DNA from 3 places in the Paenibacillus sp. FSL L8-0340 genome. Region 3 is predicted to be linked to each of the others. Evidence: predicted binding sites of a transcription regulator. Region 3 holds the regulator's gene; each other region holds the start of a gene.
The links. Region 3 encodes Rex, which represses fermentation and respiration genes when NADH is low (regulators of the CRP and FNR family bind a similar motif). Its sites were predicted from a motif close to TTGTGAAATATTTCACAA; they were not measured.
Positions count from the first base shown of each region.

Region 1: the regulator Rex is predicted to act here: its motif matches at 4,791-4,808, upstream of NST07_RS32035 (formate/nitrite transporter family protein).
Region 2: the regulator Rex is predicted to act here: its motif matches at 4,414-4,431, upstream of nirB (nitrite reductase large subunit NirB).

Region 1 is NZ_CP151967.1:6,983,003-6,993,182, reverse strand. Features, by position in the region: gene NST07_RS32055 (LLM class flavin-dependent oxidoreductase) at 1-422, shown strand, start outside; gene NST07_RS32050 (glutathione peroxidase) at 552-1,028, shown strand; gene NST07_RS32045 (formate--tetrahydrofolate ligase) at 1,338-2,972, shown strand; gene NST07_RS32040 (FAD-dependent oxidoreductase) at 3,340-4,704, shown strand; gene NST07_RS32035 (formate/nitrite transporter family protein) at 4,908-5,735, shown strand; gene NST07_RS32030 (MFS transporter) at 6,211-7,428, shown strand; gene NST07_RS32025 (N-acetyltransferase) at 7,478-8,008, shown strand; gene NST07_RS32020 (MOSC domain-containing protein) at 7,989-8,633, shown strand; gene NST07_RS32015 (GNAT family protein) at 8,766-9,314, opposite strand; gene NST07_RS32010 (DUF2164 domain-containing protein) at 9,356-9,601, opposite strand; gene NST07_RS32005 (glutamine--tRNA ligase/YqeY domain fusion protein) at 9,806-10,180, shown strand, end outside.
Region 2 is NZ_CP151967.1:5,215,453-5,225,632, forward strand. Features, by position in the region: gene NST07_RS23860 (NUDIX hydrolase) at 65-553, opposite strand; gene NST07_RS23865 (formate/nitrite transporter family protein) at 695-1,486, opposite strand; gene nirD (nitrite reductase small subunit NirD) at 1,516-1,857, opposite strand; gene nirB (nitrite reductase large subunit NirB) at 1,883-4,309, opposite strand; gene NST07_RS23880 (hypothetical protein) at 4,536-5,297, opposite strand; gene ric (iron-sulfur cluster repair di-iron protein) at 5,434-6,102, opposite strand; gene NST07_RS23890 (MerR family transcriptional regulator) at 6,297-7,226, opposite strand; gene NST07_RS23895 (hypothetical protein) at 7,438-8,160, opposite strand; gene NST07_RS23900 (helix-turn-helix domain-containing protein) at 8,532-8,849, opposite strand; gene NST07_RS23905 (hypothetical protein) at 8,975-9,298, opposite strand; gene NST07_RS23910 (Gfo/Idh/MocA family oxidoreductase) at 9,321-10,180, opposite strand, start outside.
Region 3 is NZ_CP151967.1:4,902,677-4,912,856, reverse strand. Features, by position in the region: gene dinG (ATP-dependent DNA helicase DinG) at 1-2,223, shown strand, start outside; gene NST07_RS22370 (redox-sensing transcriptional repressor Rex) at 2,313-3,005, shown strand; gene NST07_RS22365 (amidohydrolase) at 2,992-4,293, shown strand; gene NST07_RS22360 (DUF5590 domain-containing protein) at 4,355-4,873, shown strand; gene NST07_RS22355 (hypothetical protein) at 5,435-5,620, shown strand; gene NST07_RS22350 (hypothetical protein) at 5,954-6,496, shown strand; gene NST07_RS22345 (AAA family ATPase) at 6,489-7,991, shown strand; gene NST07_RS22340 (3-hydroxyacyl-CoA dehydrogenase NAD-binding domain-containing protein) at 8,124-8,996, shown strand; gene NST07_RS22335 (acetate kinase) at 8,993-10,180, shown strand, end outside.

The sequences.
Region 1 (10,180 bases), 2.1 Mb from region 3:
TAAGGGCCTACCGGCACAACTTCAGACCGTCTCCCGCTGCCGCGAAGCCGCGGGCGCTGGTTTCCGTATTTGCTGTGTGTGCAGAAACCGCTGAAGAGGCAGACCGGCTGGCAACCAGCATGGATCTTTCGCTTGTACTGCTGGAGAAAGGCCATGTCTCCACCGGCACGCCTTCCGTAGAAGCCGCGCTGCGCTATAATTATGCTCCGTATGACCGGTTTCGTATTGAGGAGAACCGCAGGCGGATGGTTGTGGGGACGCCGGAGGATATCCGGCGCCAGTTTCAGGCTCTTGCCGAACAATATCAATGTGAAGAGATTATGTTTGCAAGTTTTATACATAGCTTTGAGGGCCGGCTGAAATCCCTCCGGCTTATCGCTGAGGCTTGCGGGTTATCCCGGCGGGGCTCAGACGCTGGATAATAATCTGCTGAGTTTTGTTTTCCGTTTCCGATAAGGTAAGATGGGAAATGAAATGCAAAGTCCCAGTCTGGGCATTTCGCTGCAATACCGGTCATTTATTAACATACACCCGAAAGGAAGGGATGCAGGATGTCTATTTACAGTTTTGCCGGAGTAACGCCTTCCGGTAAAGAAGTGCCGCTTAAGGATTATGAAGGCAAAGTGCTGCTGATCGCGAACACGGCCAGCAAATGCGGACTTACACCGCAATACGGAGATCTACAGAATCTTTATGAGCAATATGGTGACCAAGGTCTTGTTGTGATGGGTTTTCCCTGCAACCAATTTGCCGGCCAGGAGCCGGGAACGAGTGAAGAAGCGGAGGAGTTCTGCCAGATTAATTATGGCGTCAAATTCCCGGTCTTCGCCAAAGTGGATGTCAATGGACCGGATGCAAGCCTGCTCTTTCAATATCTGAAGGGCCAGCAGCCGGGTGCAGCCGAGAGCAGTGACATCCAGTGGAACTTCACCAAGTTCCTGGTTGACCGCAGCGGCAAGGTTGTGGCCCGCGTGGAGCCGAAGGAATCCCCTGAAACGATGAAGGGACTCATAGAATCTTTGCTGTAAACAGCATTTGCAAACCCGGGCCATGCCTGTCTTAGTGCAAATTCAGTGTCCTCCCGAAACCCGGTGCAAACCGCATTTTGGGAGGGCTTTTATTTGATTAGCCATAGCTGATCTCCGGTGAAAGCAGCCACAGAATCCATTGCCACGGCTTGTGCTGTGAAATATACTATGAAAATAATCCTTGACGCCTTTCAGAGACGCTGTATCCTTTGAAGAGACAACATCATCGTTGATCATACATAAAACACACTAAGCGCATAATGCGCAGTACGAAGCAGGATAATAACGGCAGGAGGGTTTTATAAGGGCATGAGGTTAATAACAGAGGTAGCATCGGCAGCAGGGATTAGTGAAGAGCATCTGGAGCTGTACGGCAAATATAAAAGCAAGCTGGCGCCAACGCTATGGGATGAGCTGAAGCACAAGCCCGATGGCAAGCTGGTTTTGGTTACTGCGGTTAATCCTACGCCGGCAGGCGAAGGCAAGACTTTAACAACCATCGGGCTAACCCAGGCGCTGAATGCAGCGGGGGTGAAGACGGTAGCGGCACTGCGCGAGCCTTCGCTGGGGCCATGCCTTGGCATGAAAGGCGGGGCAACCGGCGGAGGCAAGGCACAGATCGTTCCGGCTGATGAGATTAATCTGCACTTTACAGGGGATATTCATGCAGTCACTTCAGCGCATAATCTGCTGTCGGCGATGATCGACAATCATATGTTCCAAGGGAATGTGCTGGGCCTCGATCCGCAGCGCATCGTCTGGAAGCGGGTCATGGATATGAATGACCGCAGTCTGCGCAGCATTGTGACCGGGCTGGGCGACGGCAATGGAACAGTGAGGGAGAGCGGTTTCCAGATTACAACAGCATCGGAGATTATGGCTGTGCTGTGCCTCTGCGATAACCTTGCTGACCTTAAGCTGCGTTTAGGCCGCATGCTGGTCGGATATGACCAGTTAGGGCAGCCGGTAACGGCCAAGGATCTCGGGGCGGTGGAAGCGATGACTGCGCTGCTTAAGGAAGCTGTGAAGCCTAACCTTGTGCAGACACTGGAGGGGACGCCGGTCATTGTGCACGGTGGACCTTTTGCGAATATTGCCCACGGCTGCAGCAGTGTCATCGGGACCCGTTATGCGCTGAAGCTGGGTGACGTGGTTGTAACCGAAGCGGGGTTTGGCGCTGATCTCGGCGCGGAGAAGTTTATGGATATCAAATGCCGTCAGGCCGGGCTTGCCCCTTCTGCGGCTGTGCTGGTCGTGACGGTGAAATCACTGAAATATAACGGCGGTGTCCGCAAAGAAGAGCTGTATGCCGGCAACCGGGAGGCACTGCTCTCGGGACTGTCCAATATGGAACGCCATATTGAGAATTTGGGAAAATTCGGCGTCCCTGTGCTAGTTGCGCTCAATCACTTTGAAGGTGATGTGCCATCGGAGATAGAAGAGGTGCTGAACGCCTGCAGCCGCCTTGGCGTGCCTGCGGCCGTTTCCAAGGTATGGGCAGAAGGCAGTGCAGGTGGACTCGAGCTGGCAGCGGAGCTGAAGAAACTGCTGGATCGTGAAGATGCAGGGAGTTACGCCCCACTGTATGAAGACAGCTTGGATATTCCGTCCAAAATCAATAAAATCGTCACCGAAATTTACCGTGGTGCGGAAGTCGCGTTCTCCCCTGCGGCCAAACGCAGTTTGGCCATCATCGAACGGCTGGGCTTACAGCAGCTTCAGGTGTGCATGGCCAAAACACCGTATTCCTTCTCAGATCAGCCAAGACTGCTTGGTGCGCCTGAAGGTTTCACGATGGGGGTGCGTGATATTACATTGTCGCTGGGCGCAGGCTTCGCTGTTGTGATTACCGGCAATATTGTGACCATGCCGGGGCTCCCGGCCAAGCCGGCCGCCGAAGGGCTTTCCGTTGACGAAGACGGTGTAATTAACGGCTTGGAGTAGTTTTTATATCTTTTAGTATGACCGAAACCCCGGACCCGCTGCGTAATTTGCGCGGGCTCCGGTTTTTTTTGCGTGACGGGTTTCCTCCATTGATATTATCCTGCTGCACTGCTGCTGTGATCCTAGGCTGGCTGCTGCTTCCTGCATTTTTAAGACATAATGTCTTGCCGCCGGGGAAAAGCTAAAGGAAGCCGCAGAGTACCTAAAAAAAGGCGAAGTTCATACATTTCAAATGTGAACAATATGAGAAGATGTACCAAAAGGCTTGCAATGTGATATTAATCACAATATAATCAGTATATAAAGTGAAATATATCACAAACAAACAGACAAAAATATGCTTGCCAATTTGGAGGAGGAAGAAATCATGAAAGTAGCAGTCATTGGATGTACCCATGCCGGAACCGCCGCAATTGTTAATACCGCCCAGCTTTACCCGGATGCCGAAATTACGGTGTACGAACGCAATGATAATATTTCCTTCCTGTCGTGCGGCATTGCTCTATATGTCGGCGGAGTGGTTAAAGATCCGCAAGGCCTGTTTTATTCTTCGCCTGAGAAGCTTGCTGAACTGGGTGTTAATACAAAGATGCGCCATGAAGTGATCAATGTGGATACAGCCCGCAAAACCTTAATAGCCCGTAATCTGGCTAACGGCCAGGAATTTGAAGATACGTATGACAAACTTATTATGACTACCGGCTCGTGGCCGATTGTGCCGAAGCTGGAAGGCATGGAGCTGGATGGCATCCTGCTGTCGAAGAACTACAATCATTCCAACACCATTATCGAAAAAGCACAGCAGGTGGACAGAATCACCGTTGTCGGAGCCGGTTATATCGGAGTCGAGCTGGTGGAGGCTTTTCAAATGAACGGCAAGCAGGTTACGCTGATCGACGGCGAGGACCGGATCCTGAGCAAATATCTGGATGAAGAATTCACTACACCGATCCAGCAGACACTGGAGGATCACGGCATCAAGCTGGCGCTCGGTGAGAAGGTCAGCTCGTTTGCCGGAGAGAACGGTAAAGTGACCAAGGTGATCACAAGCAAAGGGGAGCATGAGACCGATTTGGTTATCCTCTGCATTGGCTTCCGTCCGAATACAGAGCTGCTGAAAGGTCAAGTGGATATGCTGCCTAACGGGGCGATTATCGTCAATGATTATATGCAGACCAGCCTCCCGGATGTCTATGCCGCCGGCGACAGCTGTGCGATTCATTATAACCCAACCGGCAAACATGCGTATATTCCGCTGGCTACGAATGCTGTACGTATGGGAACACTGGTAGCGCGCAACCTGGTGACGAACACGATCCCATACATGGGTACGCAGGGAACATCGGGGATTAAGATTTATGAGGATAACATCGCTGGAACGGGACTGACGGAAGACGCAGCCAAAGCCGAAGGCATGGATATCGAGAGCGTGCTGCTGATCGACAACTACCGTCCGGAGTTTATGCCGACCTTTGAGCAGGTTCAGTTAAAAGTAGTATTTGACCGCGCCACCCGCCGGGTTCTCGGAGCGCAGATTATGTCCAAGATGGATCTGACACAGTCGATCAATACCGTGTCTGTCTGCATCCAGAACAAAATGACGGTGGATCAGCTGGCCTTCATTGATTTCTTCTTCCAGCCGCATTACAACAAGCCGTGGAACTTCCTGAACACTGCTGGCCTTCAGGCATTGCCAAAGATGTCTGCAGTCAAAGAAATTGTAACTGTATAAAACAAACCCAAGAGACCGGATCCAGCCCATGGATCTGGTCTTTTTTTGTTTCTGCATCCAATGCAGTAATGGTAAATTTGACATGTCAGTGAAAACTTTCACTTAGTTTTCCTAGACGTGACTTTTATCACGTAAATGTGATTGCGATCACGCTACAATGGCATAAAGGAACAAATTTTAAGTATTAAAAGGGGATAGGAATCATGGCTTATAACAAACCGCAGCAGATCGCCGAGGTAACGGTAGAGAACGGAATCAAGAAGGCTCACAACCCGCTTGCCACCGTACTTATTCTCGGTTTTCTGGGGGGAGCGTTTATTGCGCTCGGATTTTTACTGGATATTCGTGTCATTGCCGGTGCTCCGGCGGAATGGGGCTCCATCGCAAACTTTATCGGGGCGTCGGTGTTCCCGGTAGGACTGGTCCTGGTGCTGCTGGCCGGCGGGGAACTGCTGACAGGCAATATGATGGCCGTGCCGCTGGCATTTATGGCGAAGAAGATTTCCTTCTGGGAAGTCATCAAGAACCTTGTGCTGATCACGCTCAGCAACCTGGCAGGCGCGTTGTTCGTTGCTTATTTCTTCGGCCACGTTGTCGGCCTCACCGCAGACGGAGTGTATCTTGATAAACTGGTCGATATGGCTGAACATAAGATTGACGCAACCTTCCTGCAGGCCTTTGTCTCCGGGATCGGCTGTAACTGGCTGGTAGCTCTGGCCGTGTGGCTCTCTTACGGGGCGGATAATTTCAGCGGCAAAATCCTCGGTATCTGGTTCCCGACCATGGCATTTGTGGCCATCGGATTCCAGCACGTTGTAGCCAACATGTTTCTTATCCCTGCTGCTATATTTGAGGGGCATTTTACCTGGGCACAATATTTCGGAAACTTTGCCCCGGTATGGCTGGGCAACCTTACGGGCGGAGCCATCTTCGTAGCCGCAGCCTATTATATGGCTTACCTTCGTAAAGGGCCGGCGGCTGTGCAATCCGTAGAGGCTGTATCCTCTGTCGGAGTGAAGAAACACGCTTAATCCTTACTAATTAAATGCCGTCTTAAACGGCAATAGACACTCCTTGTAACTTTTCCTCTTCCAGCCTATAACGGCTCAAGAGGAAAGGTTCTCGGGGTGTTTTTTTGTGAGGTGAAATAGGGGCGCACAACACAAAATTCGCCGTGCATATCCGACTCGGGGGAACGAAATCGGGCTCACGGCGAATAATAGGGAGTGTTTCATATGCTCTATTACCCGGGCAAACGAAGAACGAATCAGTCTCGTTCAGCAAATTTCTTTACGCATGGCGGCAGCAGTTATAAAATATAAAGATCCGATTGGACAGGCTTTTTACTGCTAGGGCTGTCCATAGGTTTTGGTCAAAAATCATGGGGGATGTTGTGTTTAAGTGACGCGATAATGCGTCAGTGTGGATGCTTGCTCTTCGTCCTGTTTTGGGATGATACTGGATGAAATTAATGACACATATATTACAGGGGTTGAAAGACAAGTCATGAGGTTTTTACAAGCTTATCCAAAGGAAGTCAAAGTTTTTCTGATTGCCAGTCTTATTAATGCAACGGGTAGCGCGCTGATGTGGCCGCTTGTCACGATGTATGTATTTGATGAACTGGGCCGCAGTATGACAGATGCCGCACTCGTTATTGTTATTCAATCCCTTGGAGGCATATTCGGACAACTGCTGGGTGGATCACTCTATCATAAAGTTGGTGTCAAACGCCTGATTGTCGGTGCGCTGGCCATGAATGCCCTAGCCTTGTTTACCTTGCCGGCGGCAAGCGTGAACTGGAATATGTTCATGCTGGTGATGGGGCTGGTGGGTCTGTTCAATTCGTTGTCATTGCCGGCCATTCAGGCCTTTATAGGTTTCCGCTTCGCAGAACAGCGCGGAGAGCTTTTTAATGTAATTTATGTCGCCAATAATATTGGGGTAGCGCTGGGCACGATGCTGGCCGGTTTTCTGGCCGATATTTCCTATCTGTTGAGCTTTGTGCTTAATGGGCTGACCTCAGCCGTGTTTGCCGCATTTTTCTTTGTGTATTTGCGGAAGGTTGGCACAGAGCCGGCCCATGCCGAGCCGCATAGGAGAAACGGCCCCGGAGAGCTGTCGAACTGGAAGCTTATAGGCCACACCCGAATCTATCTGTATATGGCCTTAGGTTCGTTGTTTTTATTGATCGGTAACTCAATCTGGAATACGGGAGTTTCTCCGTTTATTATTTCGGAAGGCTGGGCTAAGAGCACCTACAGCCTTCTTTGGACGCTCAACGGGATTCTGATCTTTGCCGCACAGCCGCTGGTAAGCTTGATTAAACGCTGGTTCGCAGAGACCTCGACGGCGCAGATGACGGCAAGCGCTGTTTTTTACCTGAGTGGATATGCAGTGATCTTGTTAACCCCAAGCTATCCCGGCCTGGTGCTGGCGATGCTGCTGACCACGCTGGGGGAGATGCTTATTTCTCCGGCAATGCCTTCATTTATTTCCGATCATGCGGACCGCAGTGCGCCCTTCTATCTCGGGCTTAGCGGTGGGATCGGTGCGGTCGGCAGAGTTCTCGGCCCCTATATGATGGGCAGCCTGTATGACCGGGGAGGCCTTGTGCCGACAGGCTGGCTGGCTTGCGGAATGGCGTTGCTGGCGGTGGGGTTCTTCGCGGTCCATGCCTTCATCAACCGTTCTGGCCGTGCACTGGAACAAAATGGGGTATAATGGTCTGTAGAAGAATCACTTAAAGGTAAGTCAAGGAGTGCAAAGAGCTATGCAACAAATTATTAGAGGCTCGCTCACGATTCGTCCCTCGGAGTTCAAGGATACCCGTGAGCTGATTATTCTCGATAACATGATTTGGACGGAGGAGACCACACCGGGTCCATTAATGTGGTGTTCCCGTGAGGATTATCTGCTCCATACCCCTCCCGGTTCCCAGCTTGTAGCTTTGCAGGAAGGAGAATTATGCGGGTATGTCGGTTTCGGCTGTCCCAGCGGGATGGAGAGCAACCGCCATGTGTGCGAGGTGAACATCGCTGTCCATCCGAAGTTCCAGCGGCTGGGCATCGGCGGACAGCTGATCGAGGCGATCAAGCAGCATGCCGGAGAGAACGGGATACGCAAACTCCGCTTGCGGGTGCTGTCCAGCAACACTCCTGCGCTCTCGTTCTACCGGAAATGCGGATTTGAGGAAGAGGGCCGGCTCAGGGAAGAGTTTTATCTTGGCGGACATTATGTAGATGAGGTATTTATGAGCTGCATGCTGACTGGAGGGAAGGGAAATGGAAGTCATTTCGCTTAATGTAGGCAAACCTGTAACGGTAGATTACCGTGGTAAGCCGCTGGAAACGGGGATTTATAAAATGCCGGCGGCTGGGCCGGTACAGCTTCATCTTGAGGGATTCGCCGGTGACGGGCAAGCGGACCTGGTGAACCATGGGGGGCCGGACAAAGCGGTCTGTGTGTATCCGATTGAGCATTATGCCTTTTGGGAGGAGCAGCTCGGCAAGAAACTGGAGTTCTCCGCCTTCGGCGAGAATATCACAGTCAGCGGACTGCTGGAGACCGAGGTCTGCATCGGTGATGTGTATGAGATCGGTTCGACTCTGCTGCAGGTTAGCCAGCCGCGGTTTCCTTGCTTTAAGCTCTCGCAGAAGCATGGCCCGGCTGATATGCCGGCCAAAGTACTGGCTACCGGATACAGCGGATTTTATTTCCGTGTACTGCGTGAAGGTCAGATTACAGCCGGTGATGTAATCGTCAAGAAGGAATCCGGTGCGGGAGGCTACCCTGTAAAGCGGGTGCTCTACCTGATGGAACATGGCCGAAAGGACAAGAACGGTTTGGCTGAGCTATCGGAACTGGACAGCCTGGCGCCGGGAACCCGGATGAAGTTCCGGAGCTGGCTTGAGGCTGCGGAGAGCTAACAACTCTGATATCCAAATCGGTGAATTTGATGGTATGCCAAGTCCCCCCGGATGCCTGTTACGGGGGGCTTGGTTTGTTATAAAAGATCGACAATTCCGTTACATTCTGCCGGTTTGTATATGTCCCTCTGTTTAGCTCAGCAGCTTCCATTCACTGCGCAGCAGGCCGTATACCGCATGGTTCACATAGCCCGTAGGCAGCTTCTCCGCCTGGCGCAGAACTCCTTCGAATACGAAACCCAGCCGCTCGGGAATCGCCCGGCTGGGCTTGTTGCCCGTGGCGCAGCGGATTTCAATGCGGTTCAGCTCCATTTCCAGCAGCGCATAATCTACGAAAACCCGGCAGGCGCTGGTCATGTAGCCTTTGCCTTCATATCCTTCTCCAAGCCAATAGCCGATTCCGACGGAGCGGCTCTGCCAATCTATCTCATGGTAGCCGATAATGCCGGCCAGTTCTCCCCGGACCCACAGTCCGGCGGTGAAGCCGCCGTTGTCGCTGCCCTGCTTGGCGGCATTTTTGATAAATGTGGCGATGTGGTCCTGCTCGGTGACTCCGTCAACCCAAGGCAGCCACTGCCTGAGCCTGCTCCGCGAGCGCTCTACCAGCGCGAACATGTGGCGGGCCTGCTCCGGCATCAACAGCTTCAGCACAAGCTCTTCATCAATGACATAATTAAACAAGCGGCTGCCTCCCTCTGTGCCACTAGGGCCGGATGTACTGATTAACGCTTCTTCCATTCCAGAGCGTAAATATCTTCTTCCAGCGACTGCATCCGCTGTCCTACAAGGGCGCGGCAATCGCTCAACGCTCCATTGTATAGGGCAGGTCCCAGTTCCTTAAGGAAGAAATCCAGCAAATTGTCGGCTGCGAGATGGCCGATGGTCTCTCCGCGTTCGGCTTCGAAGTAAGTGCGGATGTTCTCTGTAATAATGTCGCGCTGCTCTTTAGGCAGTTTCATCGGTTTCATAAGAATAGTCCCCCATTGTTAAGTTATTCGTTAATTATGCCTTATAATTTCCATGCTACTCTATCGCCGGGAGAGAAGTCAAAGCATTCGGCAAGGCTGAGTGAGTCACCCATTTTATTGAACATTCTACGGTTAACGGGTATATTAGTAGGAAACATGTTCATACAAGGAAGTAGAACAATACAGAACGAGAGGTTGATAGCTGTGGAGAACCGTGGAACACCCTCCAATTTTATTAAGAATGTTATTACTGAAGATCTGAGCTCGGGGAAGGTTAAGGAGGTCGTCACCCGTTTTCCGCCGGAGCCGAACGGTTACTTACATATCGGACATGCCAAGGCGATCTGGATTAACTTTACGCTGGCTGATGAATTCGGCGGAAAGACCAATCTGAGATTTGACGACACCAATCCGCTTAAAGAGGATACAGAATATGTGAATTCCATTCAAGAGGATGTAAAGTGGCTCGGCTATGAATGGGATGAACTGCGTTTTGCCTCCGATTATTTCGGAGAAATGTACGAGCGGGCAGAACTGCTTATTCAAAAGGGCAAAGCCTATGTCGATGACCTCAGCGCT
Region 2 (10,180 bases), 310 kb from region 3:
CCTTGCGGGCGTCTTTTTTTCTGTTTGTATTGCCTTGAGGCAAAGCTACATTTGTGAAGCTGTACTACATGGAGCCTCTTTTCATCTCCCATTCCCCATAATATCCAGCCTCTGGAGACAAGCTGCCTCCGTTTAGCCAACCCGCTGCAAGTACGGCAACCGGTGAAGCCGAATCCAGCGTAATGGCTGCCAGATCCACCCACTCCATCCCCAGTGAATCCTGCTCCGCGAATACTCCGATAGTAGCAGCATGTTGAGGTTCCATGACATCCACAGTGTACAGCGCTGCGATGTGATGCATATGTGTAAAGTCATTCTCCTGATACCGCACAAAGAAATCAAAGGTGCCCAGACTGTCTCTCACCTTGACGGACAACCCGGTTTCCTCCATAAATTCTCTGAACAAGCCATCAGCCAGCGATTCATTATCCTCCAGCCTTCCCCCGGGAAGATCATATCTTCCGGTATAAGCCCCTCTTCCTTTATGTATAACCAGCAGCCTGCCCTCACGCATACAAATTCCATAAACCCCAAAATGATTGAAGCTCTTCATCGCAGATCTCTCCCTGTAAAATATAACAATATGACTTAATGTAAAGTTTCCGTTCAGGTACAGTTTAACAAAAAAACTGTCCTGCGGGCTATGACCCACAAGACAGTTATAGTTGCTTGCTATTCAAAATTTATCCTTACCTTAACGTTTGCCTCTGGCAGCGCGCACCGGTGAGATCAGCCAATAGGCCATACCCACAAACACACCGCCACCGATAATATTGCCCAGGGTGACAGGAATCATGTTATGCAGCCAGCCGGCAATGCTGATGGTCTCCGGATGGTTCGGCAGCAGTACGGCTACGCTTAGCAGAGTCATGTTAGCCACACTGTGCTCATATCCGCTGGCGATAAAGGCGAACAGACACCACCAGATCAGCACCAGCTTCGCCGCTTCACTTTTCGCACGCGAGGACATCCACAAGGCCAGACAGACCAGCCAGTTACAGAGGATACCGCGGAAGAAGAGCTCCGAGAAGGGCAGTGTCATTTTTTTGGCGGCAGCGGTAAAGATCAGATGCTCAGCAGGAGCTGCCTTGAACAGCCCCGTTCCTTGAATCAGCAGCGCCAGAATGACCGCACCGGCAACATTGCCGACAAATACAATAATCCAGTTCTTTACCGTATCCCAGACACTGGTTCTTCCGGCAAGTGTACTTACGGTAAAAAACATATTGTTCCCGGTAAACAGCTCAGACCCGGCAAATACGACCAGTGTCAGTGCAATCCCGAAGGAGGTACCCATCACAAGCGGCTGAAAAGGAGATTTGGCCGCCGCTAGCGGTGCGCCGAGTGAGAAAATAAGAATGATTCCGATCCCAACGTAAGCCCCGGCCAATAATGCAGCCAGAAAATACCTCGGCAGACTCTCGTTCATTTTGTCGCGTTTGCCTACTGCTGTTTCTACGATGTTCTCGACACTTTGCGTAAACATCTCTCCACCCCGCCATTTCTCATCTTAATTTAGCTTTGAAAAACTGCCTGTTGCAGGCTGACTTTCACAATATCTCCGTCCAGAGAAACGGGAAAGGTTGCTACTGTACCGTGGTCCGGTGCCTGAACCTCGCCGCTGCGAAGGTCAATCTTCCAGTCATACAGCGGATCGTATAAATAATGTCCCGATACGATTCCCTCAGCGAGAGGCCCACCCTTGGGATGAGGGCTGCTGTTCTCTACGGCATAGAAAGCTCCGTCCGAGGTGCGGAATATGGCCAGCTCCAGATTCCCGGCTGTTACAACACGTCCAATTTGCGGCAGGAAACTCTGTACCGGTCCTACGGCGTATTCTTGTTTTGCGCTATCCATTGTTCTCTCTCCTTTTGGGTTAATATTAGACTCTTGCCTTCTCAAACAGCGCGGTGCGCGTGCTGTCGTCATTCAGCATTTTTTTCCAAGGATCAGTTACCTGAGCCAGGGCAAAATCAATCCGTGCAGCCAGCTCCTTGCGGTTGTCCTCATTGTTCAGAATCACGTTCTGGATATTTTCCAGTCCCATGCGTTCGACCCATTCCGAGGTTCTTTCCAGGTAATTTCCGGTTTCACGGTAATACTGAATCACGGCGGAGCAGATTTCGATCAGCTCATCATCGGTTTTCACCTTGCAGAAGGCATCGGCTATCCGCGGTTTGATCCCGCCGTTGCCGCCAATGAACACTTCCCAGCCGCCGTCGTTGCCGACGATGCCGATATCCTTCGTGCAGGATTCCGCACAGTTGCGCGGGCAGCCGTTAACTGCTATTTTGAATTTGGCCGGCAAATCAAGGCGCTCATATTTACGTTCAATAAAAGCTCCCATACCCATGGAATCCTGTGTCCCGAAGCGGCAGAACTGCGAACCTACACAAGTTTTTACCGTACGAAGCGATTTCGCATAGCCATAACCGGAAGGCATATCCAGCTCTTCCCATACTTTAGGCACATCCTCTTTTTGGATACCGACCAAATCCAGACGCTGACCACCGGTCACTTTTACAACCTTCACGTTATATTTCAAGGAAACATCGGCAATTCGTCTCAGGTCTTCCGGTGTAGTTACCCCGCCGTACATCCGAGGAATAACGGTAAAGGTGCCGTCTTTCTGGATGTTCGCACTCATCCGTTCGTTGACGAACCGCGATTCCTTCTCATCCTCATGGGTATCCGGGTAGATCATGCCAAGATAATAGTTCACAGCCGGACGACATTTGGAGCAGCCTTCCGCTTGTTTCCAGCCCAGCACATTCATAACCTCTTTGGTCGTTTTCAAGCCTTTAGCGGTAATCTCTGCTACAATCTCATCGCGGCTCAAGGTGGTGCATCCGCAAATCCCCTGCTTCGCACTTTCCTGGAAGCTGTCACCGAGAACAAACTGCAGAATCTGCTCGACAACCGGCTTGCAGCCACCGCAGGAGCGGGTAGCTCCGGTGCAGGCTTTAATTTCGTCTACCGTGGTAAAACCATTCTCCGTAACGGCATCAACGATCGCCTTCTTGGTCACGCCGTTGCAGCCGCAGACAATCTCCTCATCAGCCATCGCTTCGACTGACATGCCTTTTTTTGCACTGCCTCCGCCGCAGCAGCCCGTGCCCATTACTTCGCCATAAATTTCGTCGGTCATTTCGGTGCCCTGCTTGACCAGCTTCTGCAGACTGGCGGACTCAGTCACATCGCCGAACAGGACTGCTCCGACAATAATATTGTTTCTGAGCAGAATTTTCTTATAGGTTCTCTTCCATTCATCTTTTGCCGAAATGACGGTATGTTCCGCTGTTTCAGTGAAATCACCGGCAGAGAAGACATCCACTCCGGAGATCTTCAGCTTGGTGGCTACGACAGAACCTTCATACGGCTGGGTGGAGGCGCCGCACAAATGCTTTGCCAGCACCATCCCCTGCTCGAACAGCGGAGCTACCAGCCCGTAGCAGGTGCCGCGGTGCTCTGTACATTCTCCTACAGAATAGACATCCGCCATCGAGGTCTGGAGATAATCGTTCACGACAATTCCGCGGTTAACTGTGATGCCGCTGTCTTTGGCCAGTTGGACGTTCGGTTTGATTCCGACAGCCATCACTACAAAATCTGATTGCAGCTCGGTTCCATCACTGAAACGCAGGCCGTTTACCCGTTCCTCCCCGGTCAGCTCAACCGTCTGTTTGCCCATGGCAAACTTCACACCCTGGCGCTCAAGCTCGGCTTGAAGCATGGAGGAAGCAGTATGGTCAAGCTGACGCTCCATCAAATCCTCCAGCAGATGTACGACGGTAACATCCATGCCGAGGTTCACAAGTCCTTTGGCTGCTTCAAGACCAAGCAGTCCGCCGCCGATCACCGCAGCTGTGCGGTATTGCTGTGCCGCAGCCAGCATGGCGTCGCAATCCGCAATGTCACGGAAGCCTACAACTCCATCCTTTGTGCTGCCCGGTACAGGCAGAATGAATGAATTTGAGCCTGTTGCAATAATAACTTTATCGTAAGGAACCGACATTCCATTATCTGTAATGATCTGACGGGAGGCTTCATCAATCCGGACAACAGTGGTCCCAGTATGCAGAGTAATATTGTTATCCTCATACCACTGGCGGTCGTTCAGAATGATATCCTCAATGCTCTTGCTTCCTTCTAGGACATAGGACAGCATGATCCGGTTGTAGTTGGGATGAGGCTCGCTTCCAAAGATCGTAATATCATAAGCGCCGCCAAGCTTAAGGATCTGTTCGATAGTGCCTACGCCAGCCATACCATTCCCTATCAAAACTAACTTTTCTCTCTCCACGGTCACTGTTAAGACCCTCCTCAATGCTTCTGGATTTCTTCATATACATCTCTGATAACAAAATTATACGTTTTAAATTTGAAGAGCATTTGTGATTCAAATCACAATAAATGTGAATGTTTTCACATATTTTTATGCCAGCTTATGTTAGGTTTATTGGTCAAAGAAAAATAGCCAGCTTCCCTTATGCTTCCTCTTGCATTAAGGAAAACTGGCTATGATATTTATCCTCTTACCGGAGAACCAGTGAAATCTCGAGTAAATCTTGAGGTCTCAGCTTCATATCAATTCCGCTGTCAAGCAGCGTCTTGTCGTTCACCTTCAGCTTCCAGTCTTCACTGGTGAGCGGAGTGTACCCCATGACCGTGAGTACCGTCTTGTTGTCTTCCGCCAACTGAACAATTCCGCTGCTCTTCAGCAGACCCCGGACAGACAGGTCCTCGCTATAAGATAAAATATGTGAATGTGTCAGTTCAGGCTGCTCACTCCCGCCGTTCACCGTAAGAATAATGGGCAGAAGCGGGGCATCTCCGGCTGCCGGCTTCGCAGTAATAACAATCGCCTGCTCCCGCGAGACTGGACTATTCCAATCGGTTATGATTTTGCCGCCAAGCTGAATCTGCCAGATCATGTCCGGGGCAAGAAAAATTTTATTGACTGCCAGTATGCTAAATCCGTCTTCGGCAAAAGTAACGACACCGCTACTCTTCAGCAGCTCTATAAGCGTTATTCCTGGCTTGTATGCTTCGACGAGCTGTCTCCCCGAGTTCCCTGCCAGCTCATTATCACCGGCCATTAGTGAAAAAGCCGGGCCTGCAGCCCCGGCTGCGGCATTGTTTCCGTTCGTATCTGAACCAAATGACGAGCATCCGCCTACCGTCGCAATGATAATTAAACCTACCCATAAACGCCACAGAAATTTCGTGGACATTCCCGGCACCGCCCTCTTCCGCCCGATCATAACCTCAATCATTTTTCTCAGGTCTTTAGTCATTATGTATACTATCTTTTAAGAATAACGCAAACTAGCTTTGTTCTCAAACGATAAATTCAGGTTTTTAATCTGGCAGCGAGACGGTACAGAATAAAAAAAAGTCCCCGCAGGGACTTTGAGAACAACATGCTCTATTTTACTGATAACGCAGGAACAAGATGTTATTCTCCAGATGCACATGCTCGAAGGTCATTCCCTCTAGCTCCTCCAGGCGGGCATAGGTCAGGCGGTAGGTTGTGCAGGCATGCTCTGGCGGAGTGAAGTCGTTTGTAACTCTGCGGAGCTCCCGCAAAATCTCACCCGCTCCATCATGTTCTTCTTCCAGTGTATGCAGCAGCCCGCGCAGCTCGGCCAATCCTTCTTCGCTCGGATTCTCGGAGTAGGCCAGCATCTTAGGGAATTCGGATTCTTCCTCCTTCGCTGTATGCTGGAGCAAATCTTCCCGCAGGAGGTTGAACAACCGGTAAACTTCAGCCAGATGCGGAGAATCCTCGCCATGGACGCGGAATACCTTGGTTACATTCTGACTGATCAGGGGCAGCTCTTCGCGCAAGTAGTGGTGATGCTTGCCCACAATATACTCAACCAGCTCAGCGGAGGATGCCTCATTCCAGGCAGTGTCCACATCAAGCACCGGATGCTCTTTCAGCAGCTTATGCAGATCTGCAAGCAGTGTCTCCGAATCAAGCCCTTTCTCAGCTGCCACTTCGGCCAGCGGCTTTGCGCCCCCGCAGCAGAAATCGATCCGCTGTCCCTTGAAATAATCTGCCGCCTTCGGGAATTGCAGTACAATATCTCTGACCATGTCCGCTCCGGTAAATTGGATAGGCGCTGCCGCAGAATCGCTTCCCGCATTGTCCCGTGTTCCTGTAATTGTATTATTGAATTGATTGGCCGTCATGATGGCCCCTCCCTTACGTTATTGGTTTCTGTTACCCTTCCACCTTAACGCCCAGAGAAGCTCAAGCTAGTGATTGAACGCACTGAATATATAAAATTTTATTGAACGTCAAATGTAATATTCGATAACTTTGAAAATTCCGAAAGCTTTTCCACTTTTTCATTATAAACACAAAACGCTTTGCTTAGAATTTTTAGATTTTTAACAAACTTATCATAATATCCAATTTCATTCATCAATCCCCTCATCCCTTCCGATAGATTTGTTAATTTTATATATTCTGCCTGCATATCAGGATCGTCTTTTAATCGGTAAGTATAATCAGAAATTTTCTCTCGTTCATTTACAAATCCCTCCTCTGTTATGGTAAGCCATTTCTCGATATAGTCATGAATATATTTTTCATACTTTTCAATATCTTTAATGGTCAGCTTTTCGTACATGTCTACTATTTCTTGGGGATATTTTATCGCTTCGACTTCATCTAAGAATTTAATTATGGAAATCCATGCTTCCTCTTTTTCCGGCGTATCTATAGGTTCATTTAAGAAAGAACTGTATTGCATGATCAACATCTTCCCAAAGTTCCCTGGAAAAATACGCTCAATCTGCTTTTTCATAAAGCCCTCTCTGCTTCGCTCATCCAGCTCAAGAGTTTTACTCAGAACCGATAGCTGTTTTGTTAATTGCAGAAGTCCAATCTCATCAGAATCAAAACTGCTCAGGCTGGATCGAAGCACATTTTTTCTTTTTTCAAGTCTTCTGATCTCACTGTCAAGTCTTGCCAAGTGTTGCTCTAAACAATCTTTTAACCTTTGAGGGTTCGATATCATTGTTTTGATATCTTTCAGGGGTACATCAAATTGTCTCAAAACAGATATTTGCACCAATACATCGGCATCACTTAGCGAATACTCCCGATAATTGTTTTCAGCATTAACATGAGGGCTTACTAACCCTTCTTCCTCGTAATAGTTTATTGCTTTTTTGGTAAGGCCCGTAATATCCATAATCGCACTTATTTTCATCAATAACACCTCCTTGTAATAAAATAAGCTAATACCCAAGGGAACAGTCAATAGCTTATTTCCCATAGCCATAGTTCAGATTGTCCGTGCTTATTATTGATTGCGATTTCAAGCCCAACTCAAAACAGCGCGCACCGATTGTACCGGCACGCGCTGTTGTCATAGACATTCCCACTGGTTTATTTTATATTCTTACAAATATCAATTTTCGCTATCGGACCGTCGCCTGCATATACGTCCGTTTGCCCTCAGCGTCCTTCAGATAAGGTCCCAGCCCGGCAAAGCGTGAATGGTCTACATACACCCCTGTCATCCATCGGCCCTCAGTCAGGCCGCCATTCCACTGCAGTACAAGATCGGGAGCTGCGATCCATTCCTGATACACTCTTATATTCTTTTCTTTATATTCTTTGCTGGGTTTGCCAATCTCGGCCAGCCTTAGATTATTCATATAGGTCGGTACGAAATACGTGGAAATTGTATCGAGATCATCGCCATCCAGAAAGGCTTCTTCGCCTAAGTACGGCTGAAACAGCACCGTATTCTCATACAGCGACCATATCACAGCCTGCAGCACCATGCTTTGCCTGATGCCATTATGGAAGGTGAACCTGCGCTGCTGGCTGGAGCTGAGATTGTCCGGGACTGCCGATGGTTCCAGGCAATGCCGTTCACAGCCGATACATTTCCAGCCGGTCGGGCTCTGAATCCATTTCTGAAACACGCTTCCGCTATCGTTGTCTCCCTTGTATAAGGAGGATATGATTTCGTAGGGCACTCCAATCCACGCATCCCATAACGAGCCGGGAAGATGCCCGTGCAGCATAAACAACGTCTTGTCGTAAATGAGCTGAACTTTAATTGAGGCGGTCTCCAGCTCGGCAACATCATCTTTTCCATATGTTATTTCCCGGGAAAACAAGGTGGTTTTCATCTTCCTCGCCTCCTAAAAGTTTTGTTAGCGTTACTTCTATCGAGTCCACTACGACAAAACTTACTTCGAAAGCATACACTTAGTTTTGTTAGCGTTACTTCTATCGAGTCCACTACGACAAAACTTACTTCGAAAGCATACACTTAGTTTTGTTAGCGTTACTTCTATCGAGTCCACTACGACAAAACTTACTTCGAAAGCATATTCATATACTTGGTAACGCTCGCACACGTCCGGCAACAGTTTTTTCTATTATATTATATCCTGCGGTTGATTGTGCAAGTTTTATTTGAATAAATTTGAATAAATTTGAAAAAGCCCCTTTTCCATGAAGCGGAAAAGAGGCGATCAATAGGACGCTGAAGCGCGGGCTACTCGACCCAGCTCTCTGCCCAGGACTGAATTTGCTGCATAACCGGCTCAAGTGCGCGGCCCTTAGTGGTTAATTCGTACTCGATGCGCACCGGAGTTTCCGGATACACATGCCTTACCAGAATACCCTCACATTCCAGATCCTTCATTCGTTCGGACAGCATCTTATCGCTCATTGATGGAATCAGGCCGGAAATATCCTTAAAACGCTTCGGTCCACTCATCAATGTCTGGATAATTAGCCCATTCCAACGTTTGCCTAAGAAAGAGAAGGCCGTTTCGAATCTTGGGCACATCGTCAGCTGATGTTCTTCCATTGTTCTCACCTCTCACTTGTGAAACTTACAATTAGTTAGTATATATAATTTTACCACATTTATAGCGTAATGAACATCGTTTACCAAAAAAAAGTTCACTAGCCTACCTTATTATATCCCTGATGTCAATCCACGGTGCCTTGCGGCGGCTTTCGCTGTGCAATCGCCCCGGTTACCACGTAAGCCAGATCATCGTTGCTATAGAGGGACAACACTCCAAGAACCGTATCATCGGAGATAAAGCCTGCTTCCTCCTCGGGTACAGTCAGCGCCAGTGCCCTGCTGAGCGCGGCATTGCCCTCCTGATGCGGGTAAGCCTGCAGATACAGCGCATGCGGGTCTAATTTGTTGTTCACACACCATTGGGCAAACACGAGAATCATCATTTCCTCATCCCGTTTGTAGCTTTCGATAATCTGCTCTTCCATTGATTTGCTGTACTCGTCCATAGTGTGCTCCTTTCTGCTTCTGTCATTCGGCAAGCTTCGCTGCCAGCACATGGCTGGGCAGAACGGCAGAAGCTGAGATGCCGCATTGCTCCGGGGTATGAATATTGTTCAAAAAATGACGGACCACGCCGCTGAAGCCTCTCCGCTCCAGAATTGTATCCCAGCTTCCGAAGCTTTGGTTGCGTGGCAGGGAACCCTTCTCGAATAACGTAACCTTCTCCATGTCCACCACTTCTACTGATCTGCCGTTTCCGTGCAGCTCCAGCTTCTCAAGGTCAGCTCCGGCATCCCTGACCATGCTGTACATTCCGCTCTCCCCGCTGGTCCAGGACAGCATTCCAGAGGATTGAAGCAGCCTGCCTTCCCGATCGGACTTAAGACTGCTGTGAAGCAGCTCATAATCCCCGCCGCAGAGCCAGAGCAGCAGGTCCAGCATATGAATCAGATCATCATATACAGTTTCACGGCTGCTTCCGGATTGCAGCTTCGTGCGGTGTTTGACCGCCTGACAATGGCTGATACCGCCTGCCTTGGCTAGCCAGGCCTTGGCTGCCATATACATCGGGGCATACCGGCGGTTGAAGCCTACAGCCAAAAGCAGTCCTTTGTCTTCGGCCAGCTCCGCCATCCGCCGGGATTGTTCCAGCTCATAAGACAGCGGCTTATCTACATACACCGACAATCCGTGCTCCAGACACTGGGTCACAATCTCATAATGAGTAGGCGTGGGACTGTGCACGAAGACCGCATCGAGATCCCAGGACAGCAGCTCATTTAGATCGGTGGTGCCTTTGGGCAAGCGGTACATACCAACCGCTCCCTGAACCGTAACCGGAGAATGGCTTAGCACTCCAACTACCTCGGCCTGGTCATGACGGGAGA
Region 3 (10,180 bases):
CGTCAGCTTGCACTGGCTGTAGGCGACTGGACTGAGCTGGCGCCTCCAAGAGAAGAAGGTGTTGGCAATCCTGTGGAGAATGTATCCTTTGGGGATTATATGGCCGAGGTGACCAAACGGCTTAAGGATACGCTTCCGCAATATGAAAGCCGGGAAGCCCAGGAGATCATGATTGGCGAAGTGAATACGGCCCTTCAGGAGGACAAACATCTGCTGATCGAGGCAGGCACCGGAACCGGCAAATCGCTCGGTTATCTGCTGCCGGCCATTTATCAGAGCGTACGTACCGGGCAGAAGGTTATGGTCAGCACCCATACCATTAACCTTCAGGATCAGCTGCGCGAACGCGATATCCCGCTTCTGACCAGTGTTGTGCCTTTCCCGTTTAAGGCTGCGATATTCAAGGGGAGAGGGCACTATTTGTGTCTGCGCAAGTTTGAACATAAAATAAATAAAAAAGACTTCGTAAGTCCCCGGGAAGAAGCGCTTACGGCAGCGCAAATGATCGTATGGCTGACCCAGACGGAATCGGGTGACGATGAGGAGCTGAATTTGAGCGGTCGCGGCGGGGATTTCTGGGAGACGGTAGCCAGTGATACCGATTCCTGTCTGGGCCGTTCCTGTCCGTGGTTCCGCAAATGCTACTACCACCGGGCCAAACATGAAGCAGGGATTGCCGATGTGGTCATTACCAATCACTCCAAGCTGTTCGCAGACGTCAAAGCCGGGCACCAGCTGCTTCCGGCTTATGAGCATCTTGTCATTGACGAGGCCCATCATTTGGAGGATGTGGCGGGCAAGCATCTGGGCATGCAAATGAAGTATTTCACGGTAGCTCACACGCTTACAAGGCTGTATAAAGACAGCCGCAGCGGCCAGCTGCCGGCACTGCGTCAGACTCTGCAGTCCTCGGGCAGTGAGCAGGCTTCGGAGTGGAGCGGCGTAATTGATAAAATCTATCCCGACCTGCTTACCGTGAAGGAAACTTGGGATACACTGAGCGACAAGCTGTTCGGCCTATTGCCCGAACGCAGCGATGCAGCGGCAGGTGAAGCCGGCCAGCTGGTCACACGCCTGCTTCCCGGCAGCAAGCCCAAAGATTGGGAAGAGCTGGCGGCGCTGGAGAATACGCTGCACTTAGCCCTGAGCGACATCATCCGCAGGGGTGACAAAATGCTCAGCGAGATGCGCGATACGGAGAGTCAATCGTCTTCGGACAGCCTGGTGACTGATATCGGAGGCTTATTCAAGGATTTGGCATCCATCCGGGAACAAATCCGCTTCTTTATGGGTCTCAGTGACGATAATATCGTGTACTGGATGGAAGGGAGCGGCAACTACCGGGGCAAGTCGCTTCAGCTCTACGCCGTGCCTGTCGATGTAAGCAGCCAGCTCAAGGATCTGTTCTTCGACAAGAAGAAGAGCATAGTGCTGACCTCGGCCACGTTATCGGTCGACAAGTCCTTTCAGTTCATGATTGACAACCTTGGTCTTTCTGAAGCCTCAGAGCAAGGGCGTCTCATGACAGCGCTGCTGCCTTCACCGTTCAAGTACCGTGAACAGGCGCTGCTTGTCATCCCGCGCGATTTCCCCAGTGTTAAGGGCAGCGTAGGCGATGCGCGTTTTGTAGACAAGCTGGTGCATTCGCTGGCTGAAGCGGCGGCGGCGACCAAGGGGCGGATGCTGGTGCTGTTCACCTCCTACAAAATGCTGCGCCAGGTTTATGATCCGCTGAAAGAGGCCTTGGCTTCCCAGGACATTACGGTTTTGGGCCAGGGTGTGGAGGGAGGCAGCCGCAGCAAGCTGATCCGGCGTTTTCAGGACAGCTCTGCATCGGTATTGCTTGGAACAAGCAGTTTCTGGGAAGGAGTCGACATCCCTGGCGAGGCGCTGACCTGTCTTGCGATTGTAAGGCTGCCGTTTCAGCCGCCGAATCATCCGCTTGCTGAGGCAAAGGCAGAGCTTCTGCAGGCCCAGAAGAAGAATCCTTTTATGAAAATGTCTGTTCCACAAGCAGTTATCCGGTTCAAGCAGGGTTTTGGACGATTGGTTCGTACAGCGCAAGACCGGGGAATTGTTATTGTATATGATACCAGGGTCATCGAAGCTTATTACGGGAAGTACTTCCTGTATTCACTCCCTGGTCCGAAGATGGAGCACATGCTTACCGATCAGATGGTTCCGCGGATTGCGGAATGGCTTGACGAGGGCGGCGTTTCCTAATCTGTCATTGTATATAAATTTTTTTTATCTCTTTGTGCCATAGGCTGTGTCCCGTTCGTGGAGCGGGCACTGCACGTGGTTATCATACGATATCGCGTCAGTGCAATTCTAAATTAGGAGGAGAAAACATGAAATCGGATAAAATATCGGAGGCCGTCGTTCGCAGACTCCCAGTGTACCTGCGTTTCCTGAACGATCTCCAAAAGCGTGAAATCTCAACCGTTTCTTCTCAGGAACTCGGGCAGAAGCTGGACCTTAATCCGGCGCAGATTCGTAAGGATCTGGCCTATTTTGGTGATTTCGGCAGAAAAGGCATTGGATATGACGTGTCTTATCTCATCGAAAAGATCCGTCATATTCTGAAGCTGGATCAACAAATCAATGTGGCCCTGGTAGGTGCCGGTAACCTCGGTCATGCCTTGTCCAATTACAATGCTTATCTGAAGGATACTATGAAAATCACCGCTGTATTTGATTCTTACGCTCCCAAGATTGGACAAAAGATCAACTCTCTTACGGTTCAGCCAATGGAGGAGCTGAGTCAGACCATCCGTGATCAGGGAATCCGGATCGGGATCATCACTGTACCGGACAGCGAGGCACAGAATGTGGCTGATATTCTGGTAGAATCGGGCATCGAGGCGATCCTGAATTTTGCACCGGTCATTCTGAAGACACCTGCAACCATCCGGATTCATGCTGCCGACTTTACGACTGATCTGCAAAGTCTGGCGTATTATTTACATGATGGAAAGGAAGGAATTACAGATGAGCAGCAATAAGATGATAATTGCAAACGGACGTTTTCTGGTTCCCGGAAGCGAGAAGCCGGTCCTGAGCGGTTATATGACTATAGAAAATGATTTGATCACATACATAGGGGAAGAGAAACCCGTTTTTGAACAAGGCACAGTGACGCTCGACGGCAGCCGCCTGCTGTTCATGCCGGGTCTGGTCAATACCCATGGCCATGCTGCGATGTCGCTGCTGCGCGGCTACGGGGATGATATGGTCCTTCAAGCCTGGCTGCAGGAGAAAATGTGGCCGATGGAGGAGAAGTTTACGGGAGATGATGTCTACTGGGGCACTTCCTTATCCGTTCTGGAGATGCTGAAAGGCGGCACAACCACCTTTTTGGATATGTATGATCATATGGACCGGGTGGCCGAGGTGGTCGAACATTCCGGCATCCGTGCGGTGCTGATGCGCGGTGTTATTGGTCTATGTCCTGAAGAGGTGCAGAACCAGAAGCTTGCGGAAGCTGTTGCGTTCGCCCGCAACTGGCACGGCAAGGCTGACGGCAAAATTACAACCATGATTTCACCGCATGCCCCGTATACTTGTCCTCCGGACTTTTTCATGCGGTTTGTGCAGGCAGCACATGATCTGGACCTGCCGATGCATACGCATATGTCGGAAACGCTGCGTGAAGTGGAGCAGAATGCCGCTGATTACGGCCTGCGTCCTGTAGCGCACCTGGAGAAGCTGGGAATGTTCACCCGCCCGTCCTTAATCGCCCATGGTGTCCATCTGAACGATGAGGAGATCGAAATCCTCGCCCGCCACAAGGTGGGGGTGTCCCATAACCCGGGCAGCAACCTGAAGCTGGCCAGCGGGGTTGCGCGGGTGCCTGAGCTGCTGAGAGCCGGAGTCAAAGTTTCGCTGGGTACGGACGGGGCGGCAAGCAACAATAATCTCGATATGTTCGAGGAAATGCGGCTTGCAGCACTGATCCATAAGGGCGTCAGCGGGGATCCTACCGCAGTTCCCGCACCGGAAGCGCTGCTGATGGCCACGCAGTACGGGGCGGAATCAATCTTCCTGAACCAGGTGGGCCGCCTTGCAGCAGGGATGAAGGCTGATTTTATTGCGATTGATATCGACCAGCCCCATTTACTGCCGCATAGCGACTTGCTCTCCCACGCCGTGTATTCGGCCAGCGCCAAGGATGTCGAGCATGTCTGGGTGAACGGCAAGCAGATTGTGAAGCATGGTCAGTGCCTAACACTGGACGAGGAAGAAATCCGCCGGAAGGCGCAAGAAACTTTTGAAGGGCTGCTGAAGCGTTAATTCGACTGCCGCCGTAGTTGACATTATGACGTTTCATATATTAAGGAAAGGAAGCTGCATTTTGAGGAAAAGGAAAAAATGGCTTCTGCTGGGGATCGCTCTGTTTCTGCTCATTTTGTTCGGTCTAAGCCAATTTTATGCCTATATCATGAAGGACCAATGGAATGAACGCAGCGCGGCCAAAGAAGTTGCCAAGACCCGGGCGGGACTTACTGAGATATCCAAGGCGCAAAAATCGGTATGGGACGAAAATTCAGTGTACTGGGTGCTGACAGGGAAAAATAAAGCCGGTACGGATCTGATGGTGTGGGTACGTTTCACCGTAGACGGTAAGCCGGCCGGCGGTGATAACGGAGTTTATGCGGAAGAGCTGGCCAAAGGAACCTCGGAGAAGCAAATCCGCTCCATTATAGCCTCCCAGCTACCCGGCGTCGATATTAAACGGCTGCTTCCGGGAGTATATAATGGAGAGTACGCCTGGCAGCTTTTTTACAAGCAGGAGGGACGTTATTATTACAAGTTCTTTCGTTTTGCGGATGGTACAGCAATCGGGGATGGATATACTTTGCCGAGCAAGTAGAGGCAGGCTTGCAATAACAAATGAAAAGCGGACAAAGCGGACAAAGCGGACCAGTGCTTGTCCGCTTTTTTGCATAATATTGCTAATAAGTTGAACTAAAGCGCAACCGAGGCAAAAGCAGCAGAGGGGAATTTTGGAACTGTAGGAGCGATAGGCATTTTTTTACTCTGACATTTTGTGAAATTTATATCCTATCTTTTTTCAAGGTATCCCAATTTGATCCGGTTGCTGCTAAAGAGTTAAACCGCCGGAACCCCGTAGACCCACCGGCTTTCAAAGAAGATTATGATTTTGTTCAGGTGAACTCAGAAATGCTTGAGGCAGGAGTACATAAAATAAGGCGCGATATTACGTTGTCCTGTTCCAGAGAAACCGCAAAAAACGCCTGGGTTCAGCATGAGCTGGCTGCCAGAATCAAGAATTACATAACGCAGAGAATTCAGGGGGGGGCTATGGAGAAGAATTCCATGGGTGCAAGATATTACAAACTGTCTGAACTCTTGAAAGGTGAGAAAATTGTAACAAGCAGTAGATAAAATTAGTTGATGATGGGGGAAGGTCGTGGATTATTTAACGTTAGCGGTGTACGTAGTTTCTCTTGCAGTTGGATTGGGAGCAGTGAAATATGGGAGAATGAACAAAAGGAGGAAGCTGGTGGCTCTTGGCTTTATTATCCTTTCCTTTGAAATAGCCTTGCCAGTCCTTTCATTTGCCGCCGGGTTTATGGATGCTGTGGGTATATATTGATGATACTGAGTACATAACGAAGTATATACAAATAGCAATATCGAAGTCAGGAGAAATTAATATATTAGCAGAATAGAAAAGGGCCTGAATGGATTAATCATTCAGGTCCTTTTTGCCGATAAAGGAGCAAGGATTGAAGGGAATGCCCAGAAATTAGTATCAAAAATTTTAAATATATTCACACTTTCGTGCGAAATCGTATATACACCTGTGATATACTTCTACTTGTATTAAGACATGCTTAAGAGCATGTCAGTCTCGGATGGGCGCTAGACACGCTATTTATTGCAAATCATATATTTAAGTTTGGTCAACTTGAGAGGAGGACGTTTCTTGAAACTGCGTCTTGTGCCTGTACTGCTAACGTCTCTGTTGTCTGCTGCACTGCTCTTTGGCAGCTTTTATGCTTATCGTCAATTTGCGGTCCATGAGCCGCTTGATAAGATAGTATCGGCTTATGAAGGTGTTAATCATTCACATATTACTATTAACCGCAATGAGGTAACCTTGAAACTGGATTTGAAACCTGGCACGAAATTGCGCGAGCTGGTGCAATACGTGAACACTGAAGGCAAGTCAGCCATTAATGGACGGTCGCTCAAGCTGGACGTTGATCAGCATTCCAGTAAACTGCTGGACGAATATTGGGATAAAGCGATGTTCTCAGTAGCAGAAGCGATGGAAAGCAAAAAGTATACACTTATACCTGCTAAACTAGATGGATTGAAAGAGCAATTTCAGGAATACAAGAATGTAACTGCAACAACTGAAATTGATGACAACAACGTCTATGTGAGCCTGAGCAACGGTGAAGAGAGCAAGTTCATCATTTTACCGCGTGCAGCGGCAACGATGGGAGTGTGGAACAATGCCTAAGTGGTGGAAAGAGATTATAGCCGGATTTGTTCCGGTCCTGCTGATATTTATGGCTTTTGTGGGCATTAACATTATTCCTGTCATCATAGCAGCCGGTATGGTTTGTGCACTCCTGGTGATCGCCCATTTGCGCGGCGGGTTGACGGTGAATGCGGGCGGGGACAAGAAACGCAAGAAGAATGGCCCTTCCAAGCTTACGTTTGAAGAAATCGGCGGTCAGGATAACGCGAAGCAGGAGTTGCGGGAAGCGCTTGATTTCCTGATCCGGCACGAAGAAATCAGCAAGTTCGGGATTCGTCCGCTTAAAGGGATCTTGCTTACAGGCCCTCCGGGAACTGGTAAAACGCTGATGGCCAAGGCTGCGGCTCATTATACCAATTCCGTGTTCGTTGCCGCTTCAGGCAGTGAATTCGTGGAAATGTACGTCGGTGTCGGTGCCGGACGTGTCCGTGACTTGTTCAAGGATGCCCGGACCCGTGCAGTGAAAGAGAATAAGCAAAGCGCCATTATCTTTATTGATGAAATTGATGTTATCGGCGGCAAACGTGAAGGTGGCCAGCAGCGTGAATACGATCAGACGCTTAATCAGCTGCTGACCGAGATGGACGGGATCTATAACAATGATACACCGCGCATTCTGCTTGTTGCGGCAACAAACCGCAAGGAAATGCTGGATTCAGCGCTGCTGCGTCCCGGCCGCTTTGACCGTCATATCCAGGTGGATATGCCTGACAAGAAGGGCCGCAAATCAATCCTCGATCTGCATGCCAAGAATAAGCCGCTGCATGCTGAGGTGAATTTAGACAAGATCGCCGAGGAAGCCTACGGATTCTCCGGTGCACAGCTGGAGAGCGTCATGAACGAAGCGGCGATTTATATGATGCGCGAGAATCTGACCGAAGTCGAGCAGCGCCATCTGGCGATGGCGATTGACAAGGTGATGATGGGCGAGAAGACTGACCGCGAAACCAATCATGAAGAGAAACAGCGGGTGGCCATCCATGAGCTTGGACATGCTATTATGGCGGAGCTGCTGCGTCCGGGCAGCGTCAGCCAGGTTACCTTGACTCCGCGTGGACAAGCACTTGGTTATGTTCGTCATAACCCGCAAACCGAGCAGTATTTGTATACCAAGGATTATCTGGAGAATCAGATTATGATCGCGCTTGGCGGAGCAGCTTCCGAGGAGATGTATTATGGGGGCCGCAGCACAGGTTCACGCGGCGATTTCGATCAGGCGCTGAATATTGTCGAGACCATGATGAAGTCGGGACTCACGTCACTTGGGATCGCCAACCTGGAAATGGTAACTACAGAAGAGCTGATGAAGGAAAATAGCAAGATTCTGGATGAGCTCATGGTTCGTACCCGGGACCTGCTGGAGAAGCAAAGAAATGTATTTGATTACTCTCTTGACATTTTAATGAAGGAAGAAGTCCTCTCCGGAGAGCAATTTCGTTGTCAATTTCGTGACAGTGTCCTTTTACCGGCATAATTCTTTATGCCGGTTATTTTTTTTTACTTTTCAGACATGCTAAGATATTATTATATGTCGGGCTACATATTTTTTACGACAGAAAAGGTACAATACAAAAGTATAGATACCTGAAAGGATGGAGACTTTTTTATGAATTTTAAAAAAATAGGTGTCATCGGCGGTGGCACAATGGGACAAGGGATTGCTGAAATGCTGGCAGCCAAGGGTCTTGATGTTATGCTGGTGGAGAAAAACACGGAAAGACTGGAATACTCCTACGAAATGATCGAGACAAGTCTTGATAAACAATTGGAGAAATGGGCGATTACCCAAGCAGAAAAGAAACTGATTCTTAGCCGCATCCAAAAAGTGACACATTTCGCCGAGCTCAGCTCGTGTGATATGGTCATCGAAACAATTACGGAAGACCTGGAAGCTAAGCAAAAAGTATTTAATCAGCTCGACCAAGTGTGCCCGAGCCACATTATTCTTGCCAGCAACACGTCAACGCTCAGCTTGACGGAGCTTGCCAGCTCTACAATGTACCCGGAACGCGTAATCGGCATGCATTTCATACATCCGGTAGGTAAGGTGGATCTTGTGGAGATTGTACGTGGACTGAAGACATCTGACAGTACCTTCGAAGACACCAAAGCTTTTGTTGACGAGGTCGTTGAGAAAAAAGGCGTAATGATTTATGAATCCCCAGGATTTGTTAGTTCGCGCCTTATTTGCTTGTTCATTAACGAAGCTATGCATGTTCTGCAGGAAGGTGTCGCTTCCCCAGAGGATATTGACGACGCAATGCGCATCGGTTATCAGTTCCAGTATGGACCGCTTGAAATGGCTGACCGTTTCGGTCTGGATTCGATTCTTGCCGCACTGGATAACATGTTCCGTGAGTATGGGGAACTGAAATACCGTCCATCGACTATTCTTAAGAAGATGGTGCGTGCGGGACAACTGGGCATGAAATCGGGCGAAGGCTTCTTCAAGTATGACAAGGATGGTGACCGTGTATGAACGTATTAGTAATTAACTCAGGAAGTTCTTCTTTGAAATATCAGTTGTATAATATGACAGATGAATCTGTATTGGCCAAAGGGCTGGTAGAACGCATCGGGATGGATTCTTCCATTCTGAACCATAAGCCAACAGGCAAACCGGAAGTCACTGAAGTCAGTGAAATTCTGGAACACAATACCGCCATCCGCAAGGTTCTGGCTTGCCTGACAGACAGCGAGCATGGCGTAATCAGTTCGATCGAAGAAATTAATGCCGTAGGCCACCGTGTAGTTCACGGGGGAGAATTCTTCAAGGAATCCTCATTGGTTGATGGCGATGCCAAGTCGAAGATCCGTCAATTGTTCGACCTTGCTCCACTGCATAACCCGGCTGCTGTGATGGGGATTACGGCTACAGAAAAGAATATGCCCGGCGTTCCGCAGGTTGTTGTGTTTGATACAGCCTTCCACCAAACGATGCCTGAGAAGGCTTATATGTACGCTATCCCAAGAGTGCTCTACAACAAATACAAAGTCCGCCGCTACGGAGCACACGGCACCTCGCATGATTTTGTCAGCAAAGCTGCAGCGGAATATCTTGACCGTCCGCTCGAGGATCTGAAGATTATTACTTGTCACATCGGTAATGGTGCCAGTGTTACTGCGGTTAAAGGCGGAGTATCTATTGATACTTCCATGGGGATGACACCACTGGAAGGTCTGATGATGGGAACACGCAGCGGTGATCTTGACCCGGCAATCGTTCCTTATGTGATGAACAAGGAAGAGCTGTCCGTAGGCGAAGTGAATTCCATGCTCAACAAACATAGTGGATTGCTGGCTATTTCTGGCATCAGCAGTGACATGCGTGATATTATTGATGGTGCAGAAAAAGGCGAGCCTAACTCTACGCTTGCTTTTGAAATGTATGAATACCGTCTGCGCAAATACATCGGTTCTTACGCAGCAGCTATGAACGGTGTGGATGTTATCGTGTTCACTGCCGGCGTGGGTGAGAATGCATCCCTGTTGCGCGAAAGAGTGTTGAATCAGCTTACGTTCCTCGGAATCGAACTGGATACAGAAGCCAATAAGGTTCGTTCCGGTGATCCGCGCCGCATCTCTACAGTTGATTCCAAGGTGCAGGTGCTTATAGTACCGACGAACGAAGAGCTTGTTATTGCACGCGATACCTATCGTATT